Regions from separate parts of the Nakamurella sp. UYEF19 genome, predicted to be linked through region 1. Evidence: riboswitches for the same ligand, from Rfam matches in the RefSeq annotation. Region 1 holds a riboswitch; each other region holds the start of a gene.
What was found. A riboswitch is a leader RNA that binds a small molecule or an ion and turns the genes downstream of it on or off. The one in region 1 is predicted to bind S-adenosylmethionine.
Positions count from the first base shown of each region.

Region 2: it holds a riboswitch for S-adenosylmethionine, as region 1 does, so the genes downstream of both, thrC (threonine synthase) here and ABIB25_RS16160 (putative leader peptide) in region 1, are expected to answer to the same signal.
Region 3: it holds a riboswitch for S-adenosylmethionine, as region 1 does, so the genes downstream of both, ABIB25_RS27575 (bifunctional o-acetylhomoserine/o-acetylserine sulfhydrylase) here and ABIB25_RS16160 (putative leader peptide) in region 1, are expected to answer to the same signal.

Region 1 covers NZ_JBEPNO010000011.1:102,810-113,027, forward strand. The annotation lists gene ABIB25_RS16120 (M20/M25/M40 family metallo-hydrolase) at 1-1,245, shown strand, start outside; gene ABIB25_RS16125 (hypothetical protein) at 1,580-1,858, shown strand; gene ABIB25_RS16130 (GNAT family N-acetyltransferase) at 1,987-2,520, shown strand; gene ABIB25_RS16135 (FAD-binding oxidoreductase) at 2,626-4,098, opposite strand; gene ABIB25_RS16140 (ABC transporter ATP-binding protein) at 4,088-4,843, opposite strand; gene ABIB25_RS16145 (ABC transporter permease) at 4,816-5,622, opposite strand; gene ABIB25_RS16150 (ABC transporter substrate-binding protein) at 5,786-6,916, opposite strand; gene ABIB25_RS16155 (aminotransferase-like domain-containing protein) at 6,970-8,199, opposite strand; gene ABIB25_RS16160 (putative leader peptide) at 8,503-8,619, opposite strand; SAM riboswitch class IV at 8,660-8,774, opposite strand; gene ABIB25_RS16165 (NADPH-dependent F420 reductase) at 8,919-9,620, shown strand; gene ABIB25_RS16170 (HAD family hydrolase) at 9,626-10,218, shown strand, end outside.
Region 2 covers NZ_JBEPNO010000002.1:239,212-249,429, reverse strand. The annotation lists gene ABIB25_RS04315 (mismatch-specific DNA-glycosylase) at 1-107, shown strand, start outside; gene ABIB25_RS04310 (MFS transporter) at 62-1,585, opposite strand; gene ABIB25_RS04305 (TetR family transcriptional regulator) at 1,665-2,387, shown strand; gene ABIB25_RS04300 (DoxX family protein) at 2,406-2,771, opposite strand; gene ABIB25_RS04295 (esterase/lipase family protein) at 3,049-3,879, shown strand; gene rpsT (30S ribosomal protein S20) at 4,012-4,272, shown strand; gene holA (DNA polymerase III subunit delta) at 4,379-5,356, opposite strand; gene ABIB25_RS04280 (peptidylprolyl isomerase) at 5,462-6,136, shown strand; SAM riboswitch class I at 6,229-6,381, shown strand; gene thrC (threonine synthase) at 6,407-7,693, shown strand; gene ABIB25_RS04270 (glutamyl-tRNA reductase) at 7,821-9,119, opposite strand; gene hemE (uroporphyrinogen decarboxylase) at 9,345-10,218, shown strand, end outside.
Region 3 covers NZ_JBEPNO010000038.1:14,754-24,971, reverse strand. The annotation lists gene ABIB25_RS27585 (hypothetical protein) at 1-634, shown strand, start outside; gene ABIB25_RS27580 (nucleoside triphosphate pyrophosphohydrolase) at 631-1,350, shown strand; SAM riboswitch class IV at 1,440-1,556, shown strand; gene ABIB25_RS27575 (bifunctional o-acetylhomoserine/o-acetylserine sulfhydrylase) at 1,832-3,145, shown strand; gene metX (homoserine O-acetyltransferase MetX) at 3,186-4,385, shown strand; gene fgd (glucose-6-phosphate dehydrogenase (coenzyme-F420)) at 4,485-5,483, shown strand; gene ABIB25_RS27560 (DUF1003 domain-containing protein) at 5,589-6,062, opposite strand; gene eno (phosphopyruvate hydratase) at 6,384-7,664, shown strand; gene ABIB25_RS27550 (FtsB family cell division protein) at 7,722-8,507, shown strand; gene ABIB25_RS27545 (DUF501 domain-containing protein) at 8,504-9,031, shown strand; gene ABIB25_RS27540 (hypothetical protein) at 9,042-9,902, shown strand; gene ABIB25_RS27535 (LutC/YkgG family protein) at 9,935-10,218, opposite strand, start outside.

The sequences.
Region 1 (10,218 bases):
GACTCCGGATCGAGCATCACCGAGCGCACCGCCGCGGAGTGGATCGCCGGACAACTCGCCGATGTCGGCCTCGACCCGGTCTACGTCGAGGCCGGCGCACCGGGCCGCGGCAACGTCATCGTCCGGCTCCCCGGCGCAGATCCCGGCCGCGGTGCGTTGCTGATCCACTGCCACCTCGATGTCGTACCGGCCGACGCGTCGGAGTGGTCGGTGCATCCGCTGTCCGGTGAGGTCCGTGACGACTATCTCTGGGGCCGTGGGGCTGTCGACATGAAGGGCATGGTCGCCATGTCCCTGGCGGTGCTCCGCCAGTTCGTCCGCGACGGCGTGAAACCGCCCCGCGACCTGGTGTTCGCGTTCCTGTCCGACGAGGAGTCCGGCGGCTTCTTCGGCGCGCGGTGGCTGGTCGAGCACCGGCCGGAGCTGTTCGAGGGGGTCACCGAGGCCATCGGCGAGGTGGGCGGCTTCTCCACCACGTTCACCACCGCTACCGGAGATCCGGTCCGGGCCTACCTGATCGAGACGGCGGAGAAGGGCGTCACCTGGATGCGCCTGAAGACCAGGGGGACCCCCGGACACGCCTCCATGCTCCAGACCGACAACGCGGTGGCCACCCTCGCGGCCGGCATCACCAGACTGCAGCAGCACCGGTTCCCGCAGATCATCCGGCCGGCGCTGGCCGAGTTCCTCGCCGGCGTCACCGATCTGACCGGGATCAGCTTTCCGGAGGACGATCTCGATGCTGCGGTGGCGAAATTGGGCAATCTATCGAGGATCGTGGGCGCGACGCTGCGGGATACCGCCACGGTGACCACCTTCCATGCCGGCTACAAGGGCAATGTGGTGCCGTCGTCGGCGGCGGCGACGGTGGACTGCCGGATCCTGCCGGGACGTGAGACCGCGTTCTACCAGGAACTCGGCGAGATCCTCGGCCCCGACATCGAACGGGAATGGGACGACCTGCCGCCCGTCGAGACCACCTTCGACGGTGCCCTGGTCGACGCCATGACGAACGCGCTCGTGAGCGAGGACCCGACGGCGGCGGTGCTGCCGTACATGCTCTCCGCGGGCACCGACGCGAAGTCGTTCAGCCTGCTCGGCATCAGGCACTTCGGTTTCGCCCCACTGCAACTCCCTGCCGACCTGGACTTCTCGGCCCTGTTCCACGGGATCGACGAGCGTGTCTCCGTTGCCGCCCTCGAGTTCGGCACCCGTGTCCTCGACCGCTTCCTTCGCACCTGCTGACCACCGCGCCCCGACCCCCGGGCGGCGCGCCCGTGGAGGAGTGCGCATACAGGCCGTCCCGGCGCATACCGTTCCGCCCAAAATATTTGCTGCAGGCCAGGTTTCGGGCACTTTCGTATGCGCGCGATCGCGCGGTCGGGTTCGTCATGGGCAGCAGGTCAGGTAAAACGAGCGCCAGTGTCCATGCTTAACCCCTCACTCAAGGGGATACAAGGGTCCACCCTGATGCGTGACACTGCCTGAGGACGTGGCTTCAAATCGGTCGACGTGGAGCCGGAGCATGTATCCGCGGTGCCGGTCGACAACAGAACGGTCTTGTGTATTGAGGTCTGAGATGGGCACACCACCGCTTGAACAGGACGATCGTGATGCGCTGAGGTATTTGGCGGCCCTGGGCAAAGATGATGCGGGGGACCGCCTGGCTGATCTGGCTGTCGCAGCAGGCGACGTCGGTGAGCCGACCTTTATGTGGGAGGAGGGATACGAGCGTTCGGGCGAGCTGATGACGCTGCTGGCGATCGCCGATCGCGACCTTGTACGTCTTCACGCGCTCAGCAAGTCAGGGGTGGCCGAGGCGCAGGACGCGCTGGATTCTTTCCTGAGCGGATCGTGAAGGAATGCTGCGACGTAGGCCCTCGCCAGCGGTACGCCCAAGCACCCGATCATGCCATGCATTCGATTTGGCTGAGGTCGAGCGGAAATCGGTGTGACGCAACCTGATCCGTGTGCGATGCTCGGTCCATGGATCCCCGACGTGCGGAAGACGGCGCCCCGCGGATCGAGATCGTACGGTTGTGCAGCGACGCGCTCGCAGCGATCGCGGCCGGTGATCTTCCCACAGCCGAAGAGAGGTCACCCATCCCGCTCTCGGAATGCTTCGTCGGGCCGGACTGGCGCTCGGTGTGGACCCGACGACGCGACCAGATCGTCGCCGACCCCGCGAGTGCTGACTGGATCACCGGCGCCATCTGGGATCTCGAGCGACACCTGACGGTCGGCCGCGCCGGCTACCACGGTCCGCCCGACGAGCACGGCATGGTCGAGGTCGGCTACGCCGTGGATCCCGCCTTCCGGCGTCGCGGTTATGCCCGTGCCGCATTCGTTTCGCTGCTCGCACAGGCGGCCGTCGAGCCCTTCGTCACCGTGGTGCGGGCCACCGTCTCACCCGACAACGAGGCGTCGAGAAACCTGATCCTGCAATACGGATTCACCCACGTCGGCGAGCAGTGGGACGACGAGGACGGTCTGGAACTGATCTACGAAGTACCGGCCTGACCGGAGTCCGGCGCATACGGAAACGCCCGGTTTTGCCAACCCAAGGCCGAATCCCGGCCTTTTCATGTGCGCCAGGCAGTTCGGTATGCGCCGACGAGGGGCAGATCAGGTCCGGGCGAGCCAGGTGTGCGGAACGAGAATGCCGGCGGGGTCGAAGACCTCGGCAAGGCGTCGCTGCAGTTGCAGGCTGGTGTCGCCGATCTCGGCGGACAGCCACGGCCGCTTTGCGATGCCGACCCCGTGCTCGCCGCTGATGGTGCCGCCCAACGCGAGGGCGGCCCGGACGAGTTCGTCGGCGGCCTGGTGCAACCTCGCCGGGGGGCTGCCGCCGTCCACCGGCGACATCGCCACCGAGAGCATCGGGTGCAGGTTGCCGTCACCGGCGTGGGCGACGACCGCCACCTCGAGTCCGTGGCGCTCGCCGATCTCCCCGATGGTGGTGATCATCTCCGCCAGCACGGACCGCGGAACGGCGACATCCTCGCCGACGAACCAGGTGTCGGTGAAAGGGCCGCGCCCGGAACGGCGGAGCCAGAGGTAGCGCCCGGCCTGCAGCTCGTCGAGCACCTCGACCGCGGCACCGACCTCGGTCAGCGCCGCGGCCAACACGTCGGCCTCCAGATCTGCGCCATAGCCGTCAGTCTGGGCAATGAGCAGGGCAGTACCCCGGGTGGCGAGATCGGTCTGCTGGGCGGTGTCGATGGCCCGCAGGGCTCCGGAATCCAGGAACTCCAGTACCGAGGCCTGCACGCGGGACCGGACGATCGCCGTCACCCCGTGTGCGGCCGCTTCGGACGACGGGAAGAACGCCGTCAGGGTCGTGGTCTTCACCGGGCGGGGACGCAGTCGGAGGGTCGCCTGCACGACGATCCCGAGTGTGCCCTCGGAACCGACGAACAGGCCCGTCAGGTCGAATCCGGTGACGCCCTTGATGGTTCGCCGTCCGGTGTGCAACAGCGTGCCGTCGGCGAGGACGACGGTCAGACCCAGCACCGACTCGCGGGTGACGCCGTACTTCGTGCAGTGCAGGCCGCCCGCATTGGTCGCGATGTTCCCGCCGATGGTGGAGATCTCGTGGCTGGCCGGGTCCGGTGCGTACATCAGGCCGTGCCGTGCGACCGCCCGGTCCAGGTCAGCGGTGAGGACACCCGGCTGCACCACGGCGATCTCGTCATCGGGCGAGATCTCCAGAATCCTGGTGAGCCGCTCGGTGGAGATCACCAGGGACCCGTCGGAGGCGACGGCGGCGCCGGACAGGCCGGTGCCACCGCCGCGCGGAATCACCGGAACCCGGTGGGAGGTGGCTGCTCGGAGGAGGATCTGCACCTCCTCGATCGACTCGGGAAAGGCGACGGCGACCGGCGATCCGGGCAGACGGATGCCGGACCGGTCGGTCGCGGCAGCCTCCCGTTCGTCCCGGGCCAGAGCGAGGCGCTCCAGCGGCAGCACCCGACGCAGATGCGCCACGAAAGCCGCACGACGCTCCACCGCCTCCGCGGATCGGTCGACGTGGTCGAGGTTCTCGAGGCTGAAGGACTGCACCGCGAGGGAGTTGCCAGCAAGATGGTCAGCGGTCATCGACACCGAGACGCTCCAACAGGTCTGCGCGGAGCCGGACGAACTCCCGATCACCGACGTCGCGGGGCCGGGGCAGATCGACGACCACCTCGTGCGCGATCACCCCGCTGTCCATCACCAGTACGCGATCGGCCAGCAGCAGTGCCTCCTCCACGTCGTGGGTGACCAGCAGCACGGCACAGCGGTGCAGCGTCCAGAGGTCGGCGACCTGCGCCTGCGCGGTGAGCCTGGTCAGCGCGTCGAGCGCCGAGAACGGCTCGTCCAACAGCAGCAGATCGGGCTCGCGTACCAGCGCCCTCGCCAGCGAGACCCGTTGGGCCTCACCACCGGAGAGCACCTTCGGCCACACGGTGGTGCGATCACCCATCCCGACCTCGGCCAGCGCCGCCTCGGCCCTGGCGCGGTCGGGACGGCCCGGCAGACCGAGCACCACGTTGCGCCAGACCTTCTTCCACGGCAACAGCCGCGGCGACTGGAAGGCGACCGCCCGACGCGTGGCCACCTCCACCCGACCGTCGACCTCCCGGTCCAGATCGGCCAGCACCCGGAGCAGCGTGCTCTTGCCACAACCGCTGGCGCCCAGCAGCACCACGAACTCCCCCGGTGCGATGTCCAGGTCGAGCTCGTCCAGGATCTTCCGGTCGCCGAACGATTTGGACAGACCCCGGACCCGGACCGCAGCGGCACTCGCCCCGGTATCCGTGGTCGCCGACCCACTCACCTCGTTGCGAACGTCGGTCGCCATGACAGCAGCACCCTTTCCAGCAGTCGGACCAGCAGATCGGCGAGCAGTCCGAGGACCGCGTAGAGGACGAGGCAGAGCACGATGGTGTCGGTCTCGTAGAAGTCGCGCGCCTGGTTGATCAGGAATCCGATGCCGGAGGTCGCGTTGATCGTCTCGGCGAACACCAGGATCAGCCAGGACACCCCGATCGAATAGCGAAGTCCGACAAGGGCACTGGGCATCGCCGCCGGCAGGATGACGTGCACGGTCTGGCCCCAGCGGCTGAGCCCGACGGTCCGGCCCGCTTCGACGAGTCCGGGGTCGGTGCCGCGGATCCCGGCGAACAGGTTCAGGTAGAGCGGGAAGAAGACACCCAGCGAGATCAGGATGATCTTGGGTTCCTCCCCGATGCCGAACCAGATGATCAGCAGCGGGATCAGGCCGACCACCGGAATGGTGCGGAGCATCTGGATCGGGGCGTCGACGATGTCCTCGCCCCAGCGGAACAGCCCGGATACCACGGCGAACACGACCGCGGCCGACAACCCGAAGAGGAGGCCGAGCCCCACCCGACCCGCGGACGCCACGATGGCCGACTGCAGTTCTCCGCTGTCCAGCAGTTCCCCGGCCTTGGCCACCACCCGGGACGGCGAGGCCAGCGTGTTGTCCGACAGCCACCCTTCGGAACTGGCGAGCTGCCAGAACCCGACCAGAGCCAGCGGGCTGAGCACCTTGATCAGCGATCGTGGCACCCGGCGCCGCTTCGTGCGACCGTTGCCCTGCGCCCGCACCACCGTCATCGGGATGTCCGTGGGCGGTGTGGGAGTAACGGCAACGGCACGGCCGGCCGCCGAACCGTCGATCGCCGCGCTCACCAAGACTGCGCTGACGAAGTCGCCGATTTCTGTCCCGGCGGTCCCATTTCCGGCAAGTTGATCAGCGCCGACAAAGTTGATCAGCGCGTCACCCGGCAACGTACTCACCCTCGATCTTCGTGATGGCGGGGTTCAGGGCGGTCGTCCAGAACGGCTTGATGTCGAACGACTTCTTGATCAGGCCCGCCTTCACAAAGGTGTCGAGAACGCCCTGCTGCGAGATGATCTGGGCATCGGTGATCGTGACGAAGCGGCTCGGCCTCTGCTTCTCGCCGTCGACGAACGTCTTCTTGGCCTGCGCCACCGGCTGCTTGGTCTGGGCTGCGACGACGGCGGCCCAGTCGTCCGGATGGGCCCTGGCCCAGTTGTAGGCACGCTGCTCACGCGAGAAGAAGTCCTCGATCGCGGCCACCAGCTTGGGATCCTTCAACGTCTTCGGCAGCACCAGGAAGGGGTAGTTGCCCGACAGCAGGTCCTTCGCGTCGACCATCGTGGTCGCGCCCTTGGCGTGCGCGGTGACGATCGCGTTGCCGTAGGAAGCCAGCGCGTCGACCTGACCGGCGAGCAGTGCGGCAAGCCCGTCACTCGTGGACAGCGCGACCGGGGTGATGTCGCTCCACTTCAGCCCGGCCCTCTCGAGGCTCTCGAACAGGAAGAGGTGAGCGGTGGTGTTCTGGACGTACGCGACCTTCTTGCCCTTGAGGTCGGCGACGGTCTTGATTGCACTTCCGGCCGGCACCACGACTTCCTGCAGCAGGGTGGTGCCCTGACGAACGGCCACCGTGACCAGAGACCCGGCACCACCGCTCTGCGCGGCGAAGATCGGCGGGATCTCGCTGGCGCTGGCCAGGTCGATTGCACCCGCGCCGAGCGCCTCGAGCTGCAGGTTCCCCCCCTGGAAGACGCTCCCCGTCAGCAGGTAGGGGGTGTTGTCCAGACCGGCGCTCTTGAGCAGCAGTTGCTGGGTGGCGTAACCGGTCTCGCCGATCCGCAGGGTGACACCGGAGAAGTCAACGCCGCTTGCCGAGCCGTCGGCGGCGGCCGGCGAGACGGCGGCGGCGGCCGGCGAGACGGCGGCGGTCGAGGACGACGCGGCGGTGGAACTGTAACCACAGGCACTCAGGACCAGGGCGACGGCGGCTGCAGCTGCCGTCCCGACGACTCGTCGACGGTGGGCGTTCGGCTTCCGCCGGGTGGCCAGCAGATCGAAACTGAACATGGTGGAACCTCTTTCGTCAGGCAGGAAGTGAGATCGTCCTCAGGGCAGGCGATTCAGCGACAGGCATCCAGCGCGGCGCGTAGGCGGCCGACGGCCACCGGCAGCTCGGACAGGGTCGGTGCCGAGAATGCGAAACGGAGATGACGATCCCATTGGGATCCGCCGTCGGGAGCGAAGTGCCGGCCGGAGGTGAGCAGCAGATCCCGCTCGGCGGCCGCCGTCACCACGTCGCTCGCAGCAGGCGCGTGGTCGGCCAACCGGGCCCAGACGAAGAAGCCGCCGGCGGGCGCGGTGAACTGCAGGTCGCCGATGAGCTCGGCCCGCAAGGCGTCGACGAAGACCTCGGCCTTGGCGCGGTGCACAGACCTGTTGTGCACCAGCAGGTTGTCGAACCAGCCGGGCTGGTTCAGCAGCGGCAGGATCAGCTCCTGGCTCAGCGTGCTGGAGTGGAAGTCGGTCCGTCGGCGGAGGTTCTCCAGATGCCCGAGCAACCCGACCGGCGCGATCACCCAGCCCAGTCGAAGTCCGGCTCCCAGCGTCTTGGTGAAGGTCCCCACCTTGATCACCCGTGGCGAACCGGTTGCGAAGTCCTCGACGTAGCTGCCGTCGAAGGTGGTGTCCCGGTAGGGGTTGTCCGAGACGATGACGAAGCCGTACTGCTCGGCCAGTTCCACCAGCCGCGCACGCTCCTTGGCCGGCAGCACGCCGCCGGACGGATTGTGGAAATCGGCCACCGTGTACACGATCCGGATCCGCACGCCGGCCAGCAGGTGGTCCTCGATGCGTTGCACATCAATGCCTTCGGGCCCGACCCGCACCGGTAGCACCCGTGCACCGTACTGCTCGGCGATGCGGACGGTGTCCGGGAACACCGGGTCGTCGAGCACCACCACGTCGCCCTGTTCCAGGAGCGCGCCGAAGGCGAGCGCCACCCCGTGCAGGGCTCCGTTGGTGACCAGCACCGACGACAGGTCAACGCCCTCACGACCGGCGATCCAGTCCCGCAGGGCCGGCTGCCCGGCATGCGGACCGTAGGCCAGAGCGGCAGCACCGGTACCGGCGTCGGCAAACAGTTCGGCGGCCGTTCGCCCGAAATCGTCGAGCGGCAGGGCTTCCGGTGCCGGCGCCCCGCTGACCAACCGGATGACGGAGGACCGAAATCCCCGAGTGGGGAGGGCATACGGAGCTGCCACGCTGAGTGCGGAGACCCGGCGGGCCACTGCGACATCGCCGATCGGCGCCGGAACGATCGGCGCCGGGGGGATCGACCCCGGGGGGATCAACGCTGGAACGATCGACGCCGGGGGGATCGACCCCGGGACGTCAGCGATCTGCGAAGAGCGCAGAGACGGGCCGGCAAGGGAGGGTGCAGACACAGCAGAACTCCAAGAGTGGGTGGGAGTGGGCCGGCGACGGGATCAGCAGCATCGCGTCATGAGCACGGCAGCAGGCCGAAAGGCATGCCGGAGAAGCGCCGGCCGGGCAGATCCGTCGACGGTGAGCAGCGTGGAAAGTCCGGAGAAGTACTCGCGCACAGGCGATCGAACTCGAAAATCAGCCCGGGCGATCCAAGACTCAGCGGCAGGTCAACAACAGAGTGCGCTGGACACTCTCTGCAGGTCGACGTGCCGACGGCAGGCGCCGAGCAGGGACCGCAGCGCAGTGGGCTGCAGGTCCAGGGCGTTCACAGCGTGTGTTTCCATTCCTCCGCTTGTTCCATTCTCACAGAGGTTGCGACACGCAACCACGCGCTTGCGATGTTCGATGCGAACACCACCAGGTCGTCATCCGGAGCACCCCGCCACGAGCGGAGGGTTGCTGTCCAGCGAGCCGGAGCTGATTGCTGGAACTCATGACCTCTGCGGAAAACGTAACAGGGCATCGGGTTCCGGTCAACCGAGAGCAGGAAGAGAACGAGATCCGTTCCAGGTGAGGCGTTTCACTGGCTCCGGTCAAGCATGCGGAAATGCCGGAATAGCCCCGTGATGGAGCTGGTTGACGGTTGGAGAAGAATCAGGGACCGAACGAACGGGAGCACACAACCATGAAGATCGGCATCATCGGAGCGGGACAGATCGGCGGCACCCTCACCCGCAGGCTGACGGCCCTTGGCCACCAGGTCGCAGTGAGCAATTCACGTGACCCGGAGACCCTCGCCGATCTCGCCACCGAGACCGGGGCGACCGCGGTCTGGGCCAACCAGGCGGCAAACGACGCCGATCTGGTGATCGTCAGCATCCCGCAGAAGAACGTCCCAGATCTCGCCGGGGACCTGCTCGCCGGCGCCGAGCCGGGAACGCCGGTGATCGAGACCAACAACTACTATCCCAAGCAACGCGACGGGCTCATCCAGGAAATCGAGTCCGGCACCCCCGAGAGTGTCTGGGTGGCAAAGCATCTCGGTGTGCCCGTCGTCAAGGTCTTCAACGGCATCTGGTGGAAGCACCTGCTGAACCGCGGGAAGCCCCAGGGTGCGGAGGGCCGGATCGCGCTGCCCATCGCCGGCGCCGACGGCCCGGCCAAGCAGGCTGCCTTCGCCCTGGTCGAGGAGCTCGGCTTCGACGCCGTCGACGGCGGCACCCTGGAAGAATCCTGGCGCCAGCAGCCCGGTACGCCCGTGTACGGGCATGACTACGGCATCGACGAGACCATCACGGCGCTGGCGGCGACAGAGCCGGACCGACCCGAGGAATTCAAGGCCTGACGACGGTGACGGACAGCCCGCCCTCCGGTCCCGGCCCGATGCCGACGGGAATGCCGGACGGTGGAACCGGCGTCACCGCGGTGCTGTGGGACATCGACGGCACCCTGCTCAGTTCGGGAAGGGTTGCCGTCACGGCCTTTCTCGACGCGGTGCAGGACATCGCGGGCCGTCGCCCTGAGGGTAGGGGACTGGATCTCGGCGGACGGATCGATCCCGAGATTGCCGGATCGCTTCTCGGGTCCATCGACGCAGACCACACGCTGATCCCGCAGGTTCTGGCCCGTCTTGACCAGCTCGCCACCGCCCGCGCCGCCGACTTCGACGAGCACGTCCGGCCGTTGCCGGCGGTGCGGGACCTGCTCGACCTGCTCGAGACAGCAGGCGTCCGGCAGACGGTGGTCACCGGGAACATCGAGACGGTCGGGATGCTGAAATTGCTCGCCGGCGGGTTGGTCCCGCCGATCGACCCGGCCGTTGGCGGCTTCGGCGACCATGGCGCCACCCGGCTGGAGGTCGCGGAAGCGTCCGTGCGCAAGCTGACCGCCTCGGGCTGGGAGTTCTCACCCGATCAGTGCTGGATCGTCGGGGACACACCACG
Region 2 (10,218 bases), on a different contig from region 1:
GGGTGGTGCCGAACCCGAGCGGGCTGAACGCGCACGACACCATCCACACCCTCGCCGCGGCCTACCGGGCGGTGGGCATCGCGGCGGGCCTGGTCGCCGAGGACTGATCGGCGTCCCCGGAATCGGCCAAGGGCCGCGCGGCCACCGGACGGGAGCCGGCCGGACGCAAGCCGACATAGGCAGCCACCGCACCGGCGGCGACCAGCGCCGCGGCGACCAGGATCCCGGCACGGTAGCCGCTGAGGAAAGCGTCGACCGGGGCCGATCCGCCGGTCAGCAGAGAAGACTGACGGGCTGCGAGGATCGCTCCGATCACGGTGATCCCGAGTAGACCGGCGACCTCACGCGAGGCGTTGAAGATCCCGGAGGCGACACCCGCCTCCTCCCGTGGCATGGCATCGAGCACGCTGGCCGTGAGCGGAACCGTCAGGCCGCCGCCGATGCCGATGACGGCGAAGCTCGGCATCAGATCCAGGAAGCTCGCGCCGGCCGACAGGAGGCTGACCGAGGCGATCCCCAGGGCCATCAGCACCATCGCGAAGGCCACCACGCGGTGCGCGCCGAGACGACGGGACACCTGCTCGGAGATGACTGCACCGACCGCCATCAGCAGTGCCATCGGCAGGAACGCCAGACCGGCCTTGGTCGGCGAGAAGCCGAGCACGTTCTGCAGGTAGAGCGAGGTGAAGAAGTAGATGCCGAACAGGCCGAAGGCCCACATCATCAGCGCGATCAGGCCGCCCGAGAAGACCCGCTCGCGGAACAGCGCGACCTCGACCATCGGCTGGCGGCTGCGGCGTTCCACCGCGACGAATGCGAGGCCCAACGCCACCGCCACGGCGAAGCAGGCCAGGATCAACGGCGAGGTCCAGCCCCGCCGGTCGCCCTCGATCAGACCGAAGGTCAGGGCGAAGAGGGCCACTGCTGAGGTTGCGATGCCCGGCACGTCGAGCCGACGCGGTCCGGAGTCCAGCTTCGACTCACCGATCACCCGCCATCCGAGCGCGAAGGTGAAGATGCCGACCGGGATGTTGATGAAGAAGATCCACTCCCAGCTGGCGTGTTGGGACAGGAGCCCCCCGAGCAACGGTCCGACCGCCAGCGCGAGTGCGCCGACGCCGCTCCAGATGCCGACGGCGGCCGCTCTCCGACGCGCGTTCGTGTAGGTCGCGGAGATGATCGCCAACGTGGTCGGCGTGACCAGGGCGGCTCCGAGACCCTGCAGGGCCCGACCGGCGATCAGTGTGGTGGCATCCCCGGCCAGGCCCGCCGCGAGCGACGAGATCGTGAAGATGCCGAGACCGATCAGGAACAACCTCTTGCGGCCGAACACATCTGCCAGGCGACCGCCCGCCAGGAGCAAGCTGGCGAAAACCAGGATGTACGAGCTGACCACCCACTCCAGACCGGAGATCGTCAGGTGCAGGTCCTGCTGGATGGCCGGCATCGCGACGTTGACGATGTTGTTGTCGAGGTAGGTCATGAAGGTCGCAAGGGCGACCGCCAACAAGGTCAGCCTGGGGCGGGTGACCGTGGTGCTGACGGGCGCTGCAGTCGCAGGCGCCCGGTTGATGGACTGTGTCATCGGAACCTCTCCGTCGTCGTTGCTATACGTCGTACATGTATGTCGTATAGGGAACGCTCTACGTTGTACAGTTGTCAATATGGTTTCGGAAACTCGTTCTCGTCGCGCCCCGTCCCGATCCGGCGGCACCCGGGCGGAACGGGCGGGCACCACCGGGGAACTGACACGCGAGGCCGTCATCGAGGTGGCGCTGTCGCTCGCCGACGTCGAGGGCCTGGCCAACGTGACCATCCGGCGGTTGGCGCAGCACTTCCGCGTCACCCCCATGGCGCTCTACTGGCACGTCAAGAACAAGGACGAGTTGCTCGATGCCATGGGCGATCAGGTCTTCGCCGGGCTCCAGGTCCCTGGGACGGACGACGAGCCGTGGGACGCGACCTACCGCACGCTGCTGGACGTACTTCTGCAGTGCCTCCGCGCCCACCCCGGCGCCGTCGAACTCGCCGGACTTCGGGTGCTGCACAACGAGAAGGGCCTGGATCTGACCGAGCGTGCCCTGTCGTTGTTGCGTGGGGCCGGGCTGTCCGTCCAGGCCAGCGCCGACGTGGCCCGGACGTCACTGCAGACGATGATGATGTTGGTCTCGGTCCAGCCCGGAGTGGAACGTGGTGCGCCGCAATCGGAATGGGACGCGCTGATGGCGGAGAAGTCGGCCACCCTGGCTGCCCTGCCGACCGAGCGCTACCCGAACCTCGTCGAGTGCGCGGTGGCCCTGATCGATTGCGAGGACGAGAACGTCTACTACGACTCGGGTGTCGACCTATTCCTCGACGGGGTGAGGGCGCAGGTCGCTGCTTTGTAGCGGTGGTCCGGGTGACGGTCAGGCGCGGCCGGCGCGCCAGGCCCAGCGGATCAGCGGTGCCTGCAGCGGCAGCCGCACCCAGGCGATCACCCGGTCGCGGGTCGGGCGTCGTCCGGACCGCAGTGCCATCGAGACGTTGGCCGGAAAGACGGCGGTCAACAGGCCCGCCGAGAAGATCCCACCGACGCGCCGGGTGCGCGGGTGTGCCATCAGTGCCGCACCCACGAGTTCACCGACTCCGCTGAGGTAGACGAGATCCTTCTTCCTCGGCAACATCTTCGGCACGATCGAGACGAACGGTCCCGGCCGGACGAAGTGCAGCACACCGGAACCGCCGAGCAGCACGATCAGGAACGCCGTTGACGGCGTGGGCCGGGAGGACATCCCCCCATGGTCCTCTGCCCGTGTGGCTAGCCTGGCGAGGGTGATCAGTTCGAGCAGCCGACCTTTCTCAGACATGCGCGCTGGACCAACGACCCTCGTGACGACGCTGATCGCAATCGCGCTGCTGGCCGGATGTAGTGGGTCCGGGCCGGTCGGGAGTCCCGGTCCGGCTTCGTCAGCGGTCCACGTCTCCGTGAGCCCCATGCCTTCAGCGAGCCCCCGGACGCCGGCTGACCCCACGCCGACTCCTCCCCCCGAGTCCGTCGCGTCCTCGGGTTTGACGACCCCCTCGACCCCGACGGCGACACCCATCCCGGCATCGACCTCGAGCCAGGCGGCGCCGGGGGCGTCGACGGCGCCAAGTGATCCGCCCGCCGGCCGGGCCGCCGTCACCGGGCTCCCGTCGGTCGGCGTCACCGGTGTCAACGTTGCCGATTGCCGTTCGACACAGCGGCCGGTCGTACTCCTGCACGGCACCTTCTCGACGGTCGCGTCCAACTTCTCGGCGCTCGTGCCCGCCTTGCTCGCCGGTGGTCGCTGCGTCTACGGCCTGGACTACGGAAACGGTGGAATTGCTGCGGTCACCGCGTCCGGCACCCAGTTCGCGGACCTGGTCGGCAAGGTGCGGAAACTGACCGGCGCAGATCAGGTCGACGTCATCGGCTATTCCCAGGGCGGTCTGGTGCTGCGCACGGCCCTGCGTCTGAACGGCCTCGCGGATCAGGTATCGACCGCCGTGCTGCTCGCCCCGTCCTGGAACGGCACCACCGCTCCGCTGGCCGGCGCCCTTCCGGCAAACCTCTGCCGGGCGTGCGCAGATCAGGTGGCCGGCTCGCCGCTGCTCCGCCGGCTCGCCGTCGGCGGTGACCTGGACGGACGGGTGCGGTACGCGGAGCTGTCCACCAGGGGTGACACCGTGGTGACCCCGATCGGGTCGCAGGTGCCGTCGGGTCCGGCCGACCGGGTTCGAGCGCTGGTCGTGCAGGACCAGTGCCCGACCACGAGAATCGACCACGTCCAACTGCCGGCGGCCCGCGGTGTGATCAGCTGGGTGGTGTCGGCGCTGAACACGGACGGGCGGCCACCACCGGCCGCCATGACCTGCTGACCTCGACGATTGGTTCTCGGGACGTCCCGGCTGCTAATCTAGATCTTCGTGTGCGCTCCGCCGGGGTCACATGCAGTGTTCATGAAGTGCAGGACGCACACATTCCTAGAGACGAAACGAAGGCAATCAGGCGTGGCCAACATCAAGTCCCAGATCAAGCGCATTCGCACCAACGAGCAGGCTCGCCTGCGCAACAAGTCGGTCAAGTCGTCGCTGAAGACCGCGATCCGTCGCGTCAAGGCCGCCGCCGCAACCGGTGACAAGGCCGCCGCGCAGACCGAACTCCTCGTTGCCACCCGCAGCCTCGACAAGGCCGTGTCCAAGGGTGTCATCCACGCGAACCAGGCCGCCAACCGCAAGTCGGCTTTGGCGCAGCAGGTCAACGCGCTCTAGTTCTTCCCGGGTCGCAATAGGTGCCCAGCGCACCCGCAGCAGTTCGCACCAAGAGACGGTGTCCCTCGTGGGCACCGTCTATCTTTGCGTCCCCGGGTCGCCGTCGTCAACGCAAACGGCGGGCCCGGGACAGATCGATGACGGCCTTCTCCAGCGCGTAGTCCGCGTCGGCGGCAAGGCCTTTCACGGCGCCGTTCAGGTCGGCGACCACCTCCATCGCCCGCGCCAGGCCGGCTTCGGTCCAGTATCGCGCCGCCGTCCTCGCGCGGTCGATCTTCCAGGGCGGCATGCCCAGCTCGCCGGCCAACGCGAATCCGTTGCCCGGCCGCGCGCCCGAAACCCTGGCGACCGTGCGGATCCCATCCGCAAGCGCGTCGGCGACGAGTACGTGCGCAACGCCGACTCCCATCGCCCACCGCAGTGCCTCGAGCGCGGCCGGCACATCTCCCGCGACGGCCATGTCCGAGACTGCGAAGCCGGTGACCTCGGCACGGCCACGGTGATACCGCCGCACCGCCGACTCGTCGACCAGACCACCGGTGTCAGCGACCAGCTGGCTGGCCGCGGCAGCGAGCTCTCGCAGGTCGGAGCCCACGGCGTCGACGATCGCGGCGACCGCATCCGGCGTGGTGGTGCCGCCGGCGGACCTGATCTCGTGACGGACGAAGTCGATCCGCTCCGCAGGTTTCGTCAGTTTGGCGCACGTCATCAGGGCCGCACCGGCCTTCCGCAGGGCGTCAGCCAGAGGCTTGTTGCGAGCGCCGCCGTTGTGCTGGACGACGAGGACGACACCCTCCACCGGATCGCCGGAGTAGTCGACGAGCGCGGCGGCGATCTCCTTCGACGACTCGTGGGCCTGCCGGATCACCACCACGCGCGGCTCGGCGAACAGACTGGGCGCCACCAGATCCTCGAACTCCACTGGGGAGATCGCCGTCGCAAGGGCCTCCCGTCGCTCCACGTCCGGGTCGGCGCGGCGGGCCACCTTCACCGCCGTGCTGACGGCGCGATCCACCAGCAGCTGCTCGTCGCCCAGGACGAGCACGAGTGGTGAGGACAGCGCATCGACGGTCGGAGAGGGCACCACTGCATCCTCTCAGGCCCCACCGACAACACCTCTGAATCACGCGACGATCACTAGGGTTCCTGGTGTGCCCGCGCTGCGTGCGGCATGCGTCCGTGTACTCCGATGTCGTCCGATCTGCTGGAGGGTCTCCCCTTGCGCTCGTTCCGTCTGCTCACCGCCCTGCTGGTGTCCCTCGTCCTGGCGACCTCGTGCGCGAGTTCCACCCCGGCTCCGGCGGCCGCGGGAACGGCCACGTGCTCGTATCCCGAGAAAGGGACCGCAGCCAAGGCGGCGACACCTCCGGCGGGCGTCGAACCGAATACCGGAACCGCGACGGTCACCATCGGCCTCGGGTCGGGATCGGTGACGATCGCCATGGACAAATCGAAAACACCCTGCACCATCGGCAGTTTCGTGCACCTGGCGTCGTCGGGCTACTTCGACGGCACCACCTGCCACCGCCTGACGACCTCGGCCTCGCTCAAGGTGCTGCAGTGCGGCGACCCGTCGGGAACGGGCGGCGGCGGTCCCGGCTACAGCTTCGCCGACGAGACCAACGCCTCGATGACCTACCCGACGGGCACCGTGGCCATGGCCAACTCGGGAGCAAATACCAACGGATCCCAGTTCTTCCTCGTCTATGGCGACTCCCAGCTGAACCCGGACTACACCGTCTTCGGGACCATCACGGGTGGCCTCGACGTGCTGACCAAGATCGCCGCTGCCGGTGTCTCGGACGGCAGCGACGACGGCACTCCCGCATCCCCGGTCACCATCAGCAAGGTCACCGTTTCCTAGAGCGATTTGGAGTCGGCGCTGCGGGCCGCCCGGACCTCGCTCGGTGCGCCGCCCGCGAGTCGTGCGCTAGTCTGGCCGGACAACTGAATCTCCACTCATCCAGAGGGGCAGAGGGATACGGCCCGATGAAGCCCCGGCAACCACTGATGATGATCTCCTTCTCGTTGTAGAGGCCCAGCCTCCGACATCGAGGCCGGTCGTCAGCAGGTGCCCCGTCCGTCCCGCTCCGGCGGGAAAGATGAGACGAAAGGCCTCGTCGTGACTGCTGTCATCAGCTCTGCCTCCACCACCCCATCCTCCGTCGGATCGTCCCCGCAACCCGTCGACCTCGGTCCGGCCGTTGCGCTGTCCTGTCGCGAGTGCGGAAACCGGATCGCCCTCGGGCCCTACTACGCGTGCACCGAGTGTTTCGGCCCGCTGGAGGTCGCCTACGAGTTCAGCCTGTCCGGCGAGGCTCTTCGCGCACAGATCGAAGCCGGGCCGCAGAACATCTGGCGGTACGCGCCGCTGCTGCCCGTCCCGGCCGGCATCGCCGACACACCGAACATCAACCCCGGCGGGACGAAGTTGGTCCGCGCGGACAACCTGGCCCGCGAGCTGGGAATGAAAACCCTGTGGGTGAAGGACGATTCGGGTAATCCGACGCACTCCTTCAAGGACCGTGTCGTCGCCGTCGCGCTGGCCGCCGCCCGCGAACTCGGGTTCAAGGTGCTGGCCTGTCCGTCCACCGGGAACCTGGCCAACGCCGTCGCGGCCGCAGCTGCCCGGGCCGGTATCCGCTCCGTGGTGTTCGTCCCGTCCAACCTGGAACAGCAGAAGATCCTGACGACGGCCGCCTACGGTGGCACGCTGATCGCCGTCGAGGGCAACTACGACGACATCAACCGCCTCGCGGGCGAGATCGCCGGCGAGCAGGAGGACTGGGCGTTCGTCAACGTCAACGTCCGTCCCTACTACGCAGAGGGCTCGAAGACACTCGGCTACGAGGTCGCCGAGCAGCTCGGCTGGCGTCTGCCGCAGCAGGTCGTCATCCCGATCGCCTCGGGCGCGCAGCTGGTCAAGATCGACAAGGGGTTCCAGGAGCTGATCTCCCTCGGCCTCGTCGACGAATCCGCCTACAAGGTCTTCGGCGCGCAGGCCACCGGTTGCAACCCGGTGTCGACTGCGTTCAAGGAGGGCCGCGACTTCATCCAGCCGGTCCGTCCGGACACCATCGCGAAGTCTCTGGCCATCGGCAACCCGGCGGACGGCCCGTACGTGCTCGACGTCGTCAACCGCACCAGCGGCGGCATCGAGGACGTCAGCGACGAAGAAGTGATCGAAGGCATCAAGCTCCTGGCCCGGACAGAAGGCATCTTCGCCGAAACCGCCGGTGGTGTCACGGTTGCCGTCCTGCGCAAGCTGCTCGCCTCCGGTCAGCTCGATCCGGAGGCCGAGACGGTCATCTTCAACACCGGTGACGGACTGAAGACCCTCGACGCCATCGCCCATGTCGTCGGACCGACCGCCACCATCCCGGCCACGCTGGCCGCCTTCGAGCAGACCGGTCTTGCCTGATCGACAGGACTTCCCTGATCGACCGCACGGCAACACGGCCCGGTACCCACCTCGGTGGGAGCCGAGCCGTTGTGTCGTCCGGACTCGTCGAGGCGCAGCATTTCGACTGTGACGCGGCAAGAGCCGGTCAGTGCTGCTGGGGGCCGTCCGGAAGTTCGATGCCGAACAGCGTGTGCAGGGCCTGCAGGTACCCGGCACTGTCGCCGGTCCGGGCCAGCTCGCGGGCTCGAAGCGTGGGGGTGTGCAGGAGCGACTGGGTAACCCGGTGCATGGCGAGCTCGACCTCGGCGGCCACGTCGTTGTCGTACTTCGCCCGGAGCCGCGTCATCTCCTTCTCCACCGCGACCGAGACATGTTGCCGCAGTGCGACAACCGCCGGGTCGAGCGTGCGGATGGCCTGATCGTCCTCGAAACGGGCGACGGCGGCGATGACCACGTCCTGGGCGGCCGAGATGGCTTCCCGATGTTCCGGGGCCGCTGCGTGGGACACCGTGCGCAGGTCGACGACCTGGACTCCGGGCAATGCCCGCACGCCGGCCGAGACGTCGGGCAGCAGCGCCAGATCCACCACCTGCAATGGATGTTCGCGACCGGAGAGGGCCGCGGTGACCGTACTGACGTCGAGCACCCCGCCGGTGGTGCCGCTGCAGGCCACCACCAGATCTGCCTTGCCGATGGCCTCGGCGAATTGCCCCGGCGCAACGATCTCGGCGTGGTGGGTGGCCGCGAACGAGTCGGCCCGTCCACTGGGCGAGAACACCTGGAGTCGGGTGCAGCCACGGGCCCGCAAAGCGGCCGCCACCACCCTGGCGTAGGCGCCGGTGCCGATGATCAGGCAGGTCGCGGTGGAGAGCGAGTTGCTCGGCCGGTCGTCGTCATCCGTTACGGATGGCAGTTCGGCCACCGCGATGTCGATGGCCACGGACGCAACCGACCGACCGGCCGAGCCGAGTCCGGTGCCGGCGGCGACCTGCTTGGCCGTCCGGGCGGCGGACTGGAAGAGCGCGTTCAGCACCGGGGTGGTGGTGTGGGTCTGCTGGGCGGAGGACAAAGCCCTGGACACCTGACCGGAGATCTCCGCCTCGCCGACGACCATGGAGTCAAGACCGGCGGCGACGGTGAACAGGTGCGCGGCCACCGGAGCGCCGACCCGAACCTTGAGCAGGCCGGCGACGTCGGCCGGTGAGATGCCGGCGACCTGAGCCACCCGATCGGTGACGGCGTCGATCGCGTCGTGGAACCGATCGGCGTCGACGTAGATCTCGAGTCGGTTGCAGGTGGCCAGCAGGACGGTGCCGGAGATGGCTCCGTCGGGCTCGGCGCCGAGCTGTCGCAGGGACTGCGCCAACAACTCGGGACCGGCCGAGAGACGCTCCAACTGGGTCAGCTCAAGATCGTGATGGCTGGCGCCGAGAACCATGAGCATGTTCTCCATCGTACCGTTCTGACCAGCCACAACGAGGAAAGGTGATGCTCACCCGGCAGTACCCGGACCCACCAGGGAAACCCGGTCGCACCCCGGCGTGACGTGCAGGATCTCTCGCCTTGCGCGTCAAACGGAACGCGCGGGAGAGGTAGCTCACCAAGGGTCACCTAAGTCGACGACCGACCTCGGTCGGCTGCTCCGGCCAGGTGGGACGATGGCAGCATCATGACGACGCATGCATCCGGTTCCGATCAGGACCTCCACACCGACCTCGCGCTTCCGGCCGCCCACCCGTTGCGGGACGGCCGCACCGGTGCCGCCCCGCTGCTCACCGCCTACCGTGGCGAGCAGACGACCGGGCATCCGGTCTGGTTCATGCGGCAGGCCGGCCGGTCGTTGCCGGAATACCTCGCCGTCCGCACCGGGACCGGAATGCTCGAGGCCTGTCTGACGCCGGACCTGGCCGCCGAGATCACCCTGCAACCCGTCCGACGCCATCACGTCGACGCTGCGATCCTGTTCAGCGACATCGTGGTGCCGCTGAAGCTGGCCGGGATCGGGGTGGAGATCGTCCCCGGGACCGGACCGGTGGTCGACTCCCCCATCCGGACGGCGGCCGACGTCGCTGCGCTACCCGAACTTGACCCGACCGCGCTCGCACCGATCATCGCCGCCGCGGCGAACTGCGTCGAAGCGCTCGGCGGCACCCCCCTGATCGGTTTCGCCGGCGCACCGTTCACCCTTGCCTCGTACCTGGTCGAGGGTGGCCCCAGCCGGGAACACCTGCGCACCAAGGCGTTGATGCACGCCGACCCGGACACCTGGCACGCCCTGGCCGGCTGGGTGGCGCGGGTGACCGGGTCGTTCCTTCGAGCGCAGATCCTGGCGGGCGCCTCTGCGGTGCAACTCTTCGATTCCTGGGCGGGCGGCCTGTCCCTGGCCGACTACCAGCGCTTCGTCGCCCGTCATTCCGCAGACGTCTTCGCCGCGGTCGCCGATCTCCCGGTGCCCAAGGTGCACTTCGGCGTGAACACCGGCGAACTGCTCGCCGCCATGCGCGACACCGGTGCCGACGTCATGGGTGTCGACCACCGGGTGC
Region 3 (10,218 bases), on a different contig from region 1:
GATTGCCGCGGGCCAGATCTCGGTGACCGATGCGCAGATCAACGCGGCCGCTGCGCAGGCCGGCCAGTCCACTTCCAAGCTCGCCACCCAGCTCGAACTACCGGCCTCCGAGGAGGACGCCGTCCTCCACGACGTCGTCGCTCTCCAGGCCCTGGTGCAGGCCATTCCGGCCCAGGGTGTCCAGGTGGGCAACATCTCGGTGACCGCCGAGGGTGTGCCGGCCGCCACCCGCGACCAGGCGGTCGCACTGCGGTCGGAGTACCTGGCCGATCCGGCCAAGATGGACGCGGTAGTGGCCGCGGCAGGGACGGGAGTCATCCCCAGGGCGGTCTACACCCTCTTGACCAAGCCGGCCGTCGGCGCGGCGGGCCTGTTCGGAGCGACCTCCGGTTCGGTCTTCATCGTGCCCAACTCCGACGCCTATCTCGTCCTCCGGGCGACCGGGCGGTCGGTGTCGGCCGGCACGCTCGGGCAGGCCGAGTTCAGTTCGGTCTCAGGTCTGTCCGACGCCTTCGACCTGGGTGTCCTGTTGCTGGGCAAGTATGTAAGCAGTACGTCGATCTCCGTCAACCCGCGTTACGGGGTGTGGGATCCAGGAACCCTCCAGGTCATCCCCGGCAACGACGGCCTATGACGGCCGCTCTGCCGGACGACAAACCGGACGACAACCCGGAGGTACGGATCGTGCGGCAACCAGCCGGTCGCGGAGCGGGGCTGCGTCGAGCCGTCGAGGTGATGGACCGGCTGCGCTCGCCGGGCGGGTGCCCGTGGGACGCCGAGCAGACGCACGACTCGCTCCGTCGTTACCTGGTGGAGGAGTGCTACGAGCTGCTCGAGGCCATCGAGGACGGCGACGACGCTGCCATTCGGGAGGAACTGGGGGATGTGCTGCTCCAGGTGCTCTTCCACGCGCGCATCGCCGCCGAGCGCGGTGCCGACGACGGTGGATTCGACATCGATGACGTGGCAGGCGATCTCGCCGACAAGTTGATCCGGCGACACCCGCACGTGTTCGGGTCTGCCGAACCCCTTCGTACCGCAGCGGACCAACAGGTCCGGTGGGACGAGCTCAAGAAAGCCGAACGGGGCCGATCGTCCGTCCTCTCCGGCGTGGCACTCGGGCAGCCGGCCACGGCCTTGGCCGCCAAGCTCGGCTCGCGCGCGGCCCGGGAGGGTCTGGCCGTCGAACTGCCGACGGGTGATTCGGCCGCCGAGCAGATCTTCCGGATCGCCTACGCGGCCGGAGCCGCCGGCGCCGACCCGGAGGCCGACCTCCGGGCGGTGGCCAAGGACGTGGCCCAGCGTCTGCAGGAAGCCGAGAGCGCCGGCAGGTCCCTGGACCAGATGTAGGGGTCGTCGGGGACAGCATTTGATGCCGGAGGAACGGCGGCCACCCTGCCCACCCCGAAGGCCGTGCGAGCCCGCTACACTCGTCGCCAGGTCTTGAGTTCCAGCGACAAGCGCCGGCTTGCTGGGCGGCAACCCTCCACTCGCGGTGGGGTGCCCCGGATGATGACCAGGCGGTTCACCGAGGTGGTGATCCGCAAGCGCGGGCCCGCCAGCGGGCGAGCCCCAGTCGAGAGCGAATGGGAGAACCGCTGTGCGCGAACGAATGTGTTGTTGCTCCTGACCTGACGGCCGGGGCGACCCTGGTCCTGCACTGCGTGCAGAGGGACCACATCCTTGTTCCGCCCGGAAACCTGCGGGCCGAACGACCCACCTCGTCGCCACGTCCGTCCATCCACCCCAGATCGTTGGCTCGACCCCAGATCAGTCCTCGACCCACCCTCCGCCTCTTTCCCACCACCCCACACCCACCAGGAGCGCAAAGATGAGCCCCAACTGGTCTTTCGAGACCCGCCAGATCCACGCCGGCCAGACCCCCGACCCCACCACCAAGGCGCGGGCGCTGCCGATCTACCAGACGACGTCGTTCGCCTTCGACTCCTCCGAGCACGGACGCAAGCTGTTCGCCCTCGAGGAACTCGGCAATATCTACACCCGGATCATGAACCCGACCACGGCCGTGGTCGAGGAGCGGATCTCCTCTCTCGAGGGCGGTGTCGGCGCTCTGCTCGTCGCGTCCGGCCAGGCGGCCGAGACACTGGCCATCCTGTCGATCGCGGAGGCCGGCGACCATATCGTCTCCTCGCCGCGGCTCTACGGCGGCACCTACAACCTGCTGCACTACACGCTGCCGAAGTACGGCATCACCGTCGACTTCGTCGAGAACCCGGACGACGCTGACGCCTGGCGTGCCGCGGTCAAGCCGAACACCAAGCTGTTCTACGCCGAGTCGATCTCCAACCCCCAACTGGACGTCCTGGACTTCGAGGCCGTCGCCGGTGTCGCACACGAGAACGGTGTGCCGCTGATGGTCGACAACACCGTCCCGACGCCATTTCTCATCCGCCCCTTCGAATTCGGCGTCGACATCGTCGTGCATTCGGCGACCAAGTACCTCGGCGGCCACGGCACGGCCATCGGCGGCGCGATCGTCGACTCCGGCAACTTCGACTGGACGGCCGACCCGGAGAAGTTCCCGAACTTCAACAACCCCGACCCGAGCTACAACAACCTGGTGTGGGGACGCGATCTCGGTCCCGAGGGTCTCTTCAAGTCCAACGTGTCCTTCATCTTCAAGACCCGACTCCAGTCGCTGCGCGACATGGGCCCGTCGATCTCACCGTTCAACTCCTTCCTGCTGGCCCAGGGCATCGAGACGTTGAGCCTGCGCATGGAGCGCCACGTGGACAACGCGACCAAGGTCGCCCAGTTCCTCGAGGGCCGCGACGAGGTCGAGTCGGTCTCGTACCCGTCACTCGCCTCCAGCCCGTGGAAGGCCAACCAGGAGAAGTACTCTCCTCGCGGCGGCGGCCCGATCGTGGCCTTCGAGATCAAGGGCGGTGTCGAGGCCGGCCAGATCTTCACCGACGCGCTGGAGGTCTTCACCAACCTGGCCAACATCGGTGACGTGCGCTCGCTGGTGATCCACCCGGCGTCCACCACCCACGGCCAGCTGTCCCCGGCCGAGCAACTGACCACCGGTGTCACCCCCGGGTTGATCCGGCTGGCCATCGGCACGGAGAACATCGACGACATCCTGGCCGATCTGGAAGCGGGTTTCCGGGCAGCGAAGTCCTGATGCCCGTCACTTGCTGCAGTCCGTGTGATCAGTGACCCTGGTGACGCGTACCAACGATGCCGCCGGCTCGCCTTCGGGTGCGGCCGGCGGCAGCGTTCGTGGCGAGCCGACCGGCAGCCAGGAGCCCCTTGCCCAGGGTGCCGGGCAGCCGTCCGGACGCAGGTTCGTCGAGATCGGTGACCTGGCACTGGAATCCGGCGAGGTGCTGCCGTCGGTGACGATGTGTTTCGAATCGTGGGGACGCCTGGACGAGGCGGGTGACAACGCCGTGCTCGTCCTGCACGCCCTGACCGGTGACTCCCACGTGACCGGGGCGACCGGGCCCGACCACCCGACGCCGGGCTGGTGGGACGGCCTCATCGGGCCGGGCGCTCCGCTCGACGACGGACAGTTCTTCGTGCTCGCCCCGAACGTGCTGGGCGGATGCCGCGGAACCACTGGTCCCTCGTCGATCTCGCCGGACGGGCGACCGTGGGGTTCCAGGTTCCCGTCGCTGACCACCCGCGACCAGGTCTCCGCCGAACATGCCCTCGCCCGCGCCCTGGGCATCCGTCGGGTGGTCGCGGTGATCGGCGGGTCGATGGGCGGCATGAGGGCCCTGGAGTGGGGTGTCACGTACCCCGACGAGGTCGACCGGGTCATCGCCATCGCCACCACCGCAGCTGCATCGGCTGACCAGATCGCCTGGGCCGCACCACAACTTGCTGCCATCCGGCTGGACCCGGAATTCCGTGCCGGTGACTACTACGACGGGCCCGGCCCAATCGGCGGCATGGCCGTCGCACGCCAGATCGCACACATCACCTACCGCTCCGGGTTCGAACTCGACCAGCGATTCGGTCGTCAGCTGCAACCCGGCGGCGGTGCCACCTCGCGACCCTGGTTCGCCGTCGAGTCCTATCTCGCCCACCACGGCGAGAAGCTGGGACGACGATTCGATCCCAACTCCTATTTGGTGCTGACCGAGGCGATGAACGCCCACGATCTCGGCCGCGGACGCGGGGGTGTCGAGGCCGCGCTCCAGCGCATCAACGCGGCGCTGACCGTCGCCGTCGTCGACTCCGACCGGTTGTACACCCCGGCCGAGGGCGTGCGGATCGCTGCCGCACCGGCGGCGGGTCCATTGATCACGATGCATTCCGATCACGGCCACGACGGGTTCCTGATCGAGGCCGACCAGGTCGCGGCTGTCGTCCGGGATGCGCTCGGTTCCGGCCGCGCCCGAGCGGTCGACGAGTAGCCCACGGACCGAGGGTCGGGACCCGGCGAGTAAGAATGAGAAGCGGCGACCGGTCGCAGACCGGGTCATCGTCGTCGATCCGCATAAGGAGCAAGATCAATGGCATTGCGTCTGGGGTACAAGGCCTCCGCCGAGCAGTTCGGACCGAAGGAACTGGCTGACTTCGGTGTGCTGGCCGAGCAGGCCGGGTTCGACTCGGTGTTCGTCTCCGATCACCTGCAGCCCTGGCGCCACGACGGCGGGCACGCCCCGGCCGCGCTGCCGTGGCTGGGCGCGCTCGGTGCGCGGACCGAGAAGATCGTCATGGGCACCAGCGTGCTCACCCCGACGTTCCGCTACCACCCGGCCGTCATCGCTCAGGCCTTCGCCACCCTGGGCATGCTCTTCCCCGGCCGGGTCATCCTCGGCGTCGGGTCGGGGGAGTCGTTGAACGAGGTGCCCCTGGGCCTGACCTGGCCCGACGGGAAGGAACGCTTCGCGCGGATGAAGGAAGCCGTCACCCTGATCCAGCAGCTCTGGCGCGAGGACCGGGTCACCTTCGAGGGCACCTACTACCAGACCGACAAGGCCACCATCTACGACAAGCCGGAGCAGCCGGTACCGATCTACATCGGCGCGTCGGGCCCGGCGGCGACCCGGCTGGCCGGACGCATCGCGGACGGCTTCATCACCACCTCGGGCAAGGCCGACACGCTCTACCGGGACACGCTGCTGCCCGCCCTGGCCGAGGGCGCCGGCAAGGTCGGCCGGACGCTGGACGACATGGACCTGCTGATCGAGATGAAGGTGTCCTTCGACCACGACCGCGAGCGGGCACTGGCGGACACCAAGTACTGGGGTGCGCTGGCGCTGACGCCCGATCAGAAGATGGGCGTCGAGGATCCGCTGGAGATGCAGCGCCTGGCCGACGCACTGCCGGTCGAGCAGGCCGCCTCCCGCTGGATCGTCTCCACCGACCCGGAGGAGCATGTCGAGAAGATCAAGCACTACGTCGATCTCGGGTTCAAGCACCTCGTCTTCCATGCCCCCGGCCCCGATCAGGCGAAATTCCTGGAGCTCTACGGCACCGAGGTCCTGCCCCGCCTCCGCGCGCTGTAGTCAACCCCACCCCGCGCTGATCAACTTCGACGGCGCTCATGATCGGGTCGATTCGCGTCACTTCGGTCCCATTGACGTCACGATGATCAGCGCGGCGGAAGTTGATCAGCGCGAAGGCGCCGGATCATCGTGGTCTGCGGGTTTCACGACGACCCGCCCGTCCGGTGAGGCCGACAGCAGTCGCTTGTGCAGCTCTGCGGTCAGGACGTGGATCTGACGGGTCAGGTCGGTGTTGGTCTTGAGCTCCAGTTCCTGCTCGACGAAGTCGTGGTCGGCCTTGTGCTGCTGGAAGGCGGCCGCCCGGTTCTGCCCGATCATCACGAAGGTGGACAGGAAGATGGCCTCGAGGGAGACCACCAGCGTCAGCGTCGGCCACGGTGACTTCTCGATGAACAACATCCACGAAGCGAACACGACGATGTGCAGGTAGACGAACATCATCGACCCGGCGAACGAGGTGATCGTGTCGGCGACCTTCAGCTGGAGGTCACCGGCCCGGTGCTCGATCTGGGCCGCGACGGTCGGGTGGTGCTGGACGGCCTTGGTGGTGGCCTGGGTCGTCGAGGTGGGTTTGGTCATGAGGGACTCCGGAGCGGTCAGGGGCCGGGAAGGCGGAACGGAATTCGTTATCGAAGCGCACTATCCACCGTCGTGGCCACCGGGTGACCCGAATTCACCAAATCGTCACCCCGTCGCGGTCCCGGCCGGGCCAACCGGGCGAGTCAGGTGCCGACAGGGCGGTTCGCGCCGATAGGGTGATCCCGGGGCGCAACCCCCGACCTCTGGCGTAGCCGTGCCCGGTCGCGTACGTGCATCAGCGTGCGTGGTCGTCCTCCGCGGCCGTGGCAGCGCACAGCCTGAACCTGAACCTCAACCTGCTACTCACGAAAGGATGTGCCCGTGGCGGCCATCGAACTCATCGGAGCCCGCGAGATCCTGGATTCCCGGGGGAACCCCACCGTCGAGGTGGAGGTCGCGCTGGAGGACGGTTCGCTGGCCCGTGCTGCCGTTCCGTCGGGAGCGTCGACCGGCGAGCACGAAGCGGTCGAGCTTCGTGACGGCGACATGTCCCGCTACCTGGGCAAAGGCGTGCAGAAGGCGGTCGAGGCCGTACTAGACGAGATCGGGCCGGAGCTCGTCGGCTACGACGCCACCGAGCAGCGCCTGATCGACCAGAAGCTCATCGACCTGGACGGAACACCGGACAAGAGCCGAATCGGTGCCAACGCCATCCTCGGGGTCTCGCTCGCCGTCGCCAAGGCGGCCGCGGAGTCGGCCGAGCTGGAACTGTTCCGCTACATCGGCGGACCGAACGCCCACATCCTGCCCGTCCCGATGATGAACATCGTCAACGGCGGCGCCCACGCCGACACCGCTGTCGACGTCCAGGAGTTCATGATCGCGCCCATCGGCGCACCGACCTTCCGCGAGGCCCTGCGCTGGGGCGCCGAGGTCTACCACTCGCTCAAGTCGGTCCTGAAGAGCAAGGGCCTGTCGACCGGGCTGGGTGACGAGGGCGGCTTCGCGCCGTCGCTGTCCTCCAACCGGGCGGCCCTCGACCTCATCAGCGAGGCGGTGACGAAGGCCGGCTTCACCGTCGGCACCGACATCGCCTTCGCCATGGACGTTGCCGCCACCGAGTTCCACTCCAACGGCTCCTACACCTTCGAGGGTGCGCAGAAATCCTCCGCCGAGCTCATCAAGTACTACGCGGAACTGGTCGCCAACTACCCGATCGTGTCGATCGAGGATCCGCTGTCCGAGGACGACTGGGACGGCTGGGTCGCGATGACCGCCGAGATGGGCACCAAGATCCAGATCGTCGGCGACGACCTGTTCGTCACCAACCCGGACCGCATCGAGGAGGGCATCGCCCGCGGCGCCGCCAATGCCCTGCTGGTCAAGGTGAACCAGATCGGCACGCTGTCGGAGACTCTCGACGCCGTGACGCTCGCCCAGACCTCCGGGTACCGCTGCATGATGAGCCACCGCTCCGGCGAGACCGAGGACACGACCATCGCCGATCTCGCCGTCGCCACCGGCTGCGGCCAGATCAAGACGGGCGCGCCGGCGCGGTCCGAGCGGGTGGCCAAGTACAACCAGTTGCTGCGCATCGAGGACAACCTGGGCGAGGCCGCCCGCTACCTCGGCGAGCTGGCCTTCCCGCGGTTCAAGGCCTGACCCGGTCAGATCTGACGAGAAGCAGCGGTTGCCGGATCTGACGAGGAGCAGCGGTTGATGGACAGCAACTCACGACGTCGCGCGGGCGGCACCGGCCCCTCACGGGGCGGCGCCGGGTCGCGTGGCGGACGTGCGCTGCGGTCCGGTCGTCCGGTCGTCAACCGGCGAACGGCCGACGGCGCCACCCCGGCGGACGACCTGAAGGACGTGGCACCCTCCCGTGCCGCGTCCACCCGGCCGGCCGGCACCAGGCCGGCCACCCACAGCGGCGGCCTCGGCCGTCGTATCGGGCGGATCTCTGCCGGGTCCGGTGCTGCAGCAGGGACCGGGCCGGCGTCCCGGACCCGATCGCAACTGGCCAAGCAGGTTGCCGTGCTCGGTCTGGTCTTCTGCGCGGTCGCGCTCGTCCTCGCCGTGCCCCTCCGCCACTATCTGGCCCAGCGGGCGGCGTTGGGCGTCGAGGTCAGCCACGAGCAACAACTGCGCGCCGAGTTCGCCTCGCTGGTCCAGGAGCAGGCAGCTCTCACCGAGCCCGCCTACATCCAGGCCGAGGCGAAGCGACGACTGCAGTACGTCCGACCCGGTGACACGGTCTACGTCGTCCATGCTCCGCCCCTCGCGGCAGCCAAGGCAGCACCGGCGAAGGTGGCGGCTCCGGACGTGCCGTGGTACTCGAGCCTGTGGGACACGCTGTCGGATCCGGTCGTGACGGCCTCGCCGTCCAATCCGGCGACCGGGTCCGCTCCGGTGACGCCGACTTCGTCGTCGACGGCGTCTTCGTCGGTGGCCCCACCGGCTCCATCAGCCCCGGTGACGCCGCCGACCAGCAAGGCGTCGAGGTGACCGAGGAAGCGGCTCTGTTCGGTGCTGCGATCGACCTGCACGATGTCACGGATGCGGACCGCGAGGCCTTCGCCCGGGAGCTGGGCCGGCCCCCGCGGGGCATCCTGGCCGTCGCCTACCGGTGCGCCCACGATGTGCCCGCGGTCGTACTCACCTCACCCAGGCTCGAGGACGGCACACCGTTCCCGACGATGTACTACCTGTGCTGCAAGGAGCTCAATGCTGCGGTCAGCCGGATGGAGTCGTCCGGGATGATGCGCGAGATGACCGACCGACTGGGAGAGGATCCCGATCTTGCGCAGGCCTACCGACTGGCGCACGAGAGCTACCTGGCTTCCCGGAATGTGCTGGGTGATCTGGGCATCGCCGTCACCGCCGGCGGGATGCCGGACCGGGTGAAGTGCCTGCACGTACTGGTGGCTCACTCTCTCGCCGTCGGACGCGGCGTGAACCCACTCGGTGACGAAGCCGTCGATGCGCTGCCTGACCACTTCCGCGGCGAACCGGCCTGCTCATACCTGTGACGACCGGCCGGTGATACTTGGGCTGATCTGCGCGATCGTCGCCTCGCTCTGCTACGGCAGCGCCTCGGTGCTGCAGGCCAAGGGCGCCATGGCGACGGCCACCTCGGACAACCTCGACCCGCGGCTGCTGGTGCGCCTGCTGGGTCAACTGCCGTACCTGATCGGGCTCGGTCTGGATCTGCTGGGCTTCGTCATCTCGGTGGTGGCGCTGCAGCTGGGTCAGCCACTGTTCGTGGTGCAGGCCATCGTGGCCGGGAACGTCGGTGTGACAGCGGGTCTCGTCGCGGCCATGGGGACCAGGCTGAAGCGCACGGAGTGGTCGGCCATCGGGGCGCTCGGGGTCGGGCTGGTGCTGCTGGCGGTATCGGCCGGCCCGGAGAAGGCCGTCGTCCTGGCCACCGGCTGGTACTGGCTGATGCTCGCGGCGGCGATTCCGGTCGGCATCCTGGGCGCCATCGGGCTGCGTCTTCGCGGCTCCGGTGCCGCAGTCGTGCTCGGATCCGCGGCGGGGCTCGGTTTCGCCATCACCGCCATCGCAGCCCGCACGCTCGTCATCCCGCACCCGTGGTGGCATCTGATCCTGCTCCCGGCCACCTGGGCGATCGCCGCCGGCGGTGGTCTGGCCATGCTGGTGTTCGGCCTTGCGCTGCAACGGGTTCCGGTGACGACGGTGATGGCCTTCATCGTCATCGTGGAGACCATCGTGCCGTCCGTCATCGGTCTGGCGTTCCTGGGCGACACCATCCGCTCCGGGTTCGTGCTGGTGGCGACCTCCGGTCTGGTGCTGGCGCTGTTGGGCGCCGCGCTGCTCGCCCGCTTCGGCGAAGTCGACTTCGCGCCGGCGGAGGAAGAGGGTGCCGGCGCGAAGTAGTGCCCTTCTCTCGCCGGATCGGAGCGGGTCGTTCAGCGGACGATGACGACGCGCAGGGTGCGGGGGCCGTGCACGCCCTCGACCCGGGACAGCTCGATGTCGCTGGTGGCCGACGGCCCGGAAATCATCGTGAGAGGGGCGGTCGGGGTGAGGAGCGCGAGACCGTCCGGCACCGTCTCGACGATCCGGTCCACCGGCAGTACCACCACCAGCAGGTCCGGGACGAGGCTGATGGCGCGGCGGCCCTCGTCCGGCCGGCCGCTGAGCACGATGGTGCCGGTGACGGCGATGGCGACGGTCGAACCGACGACCACCG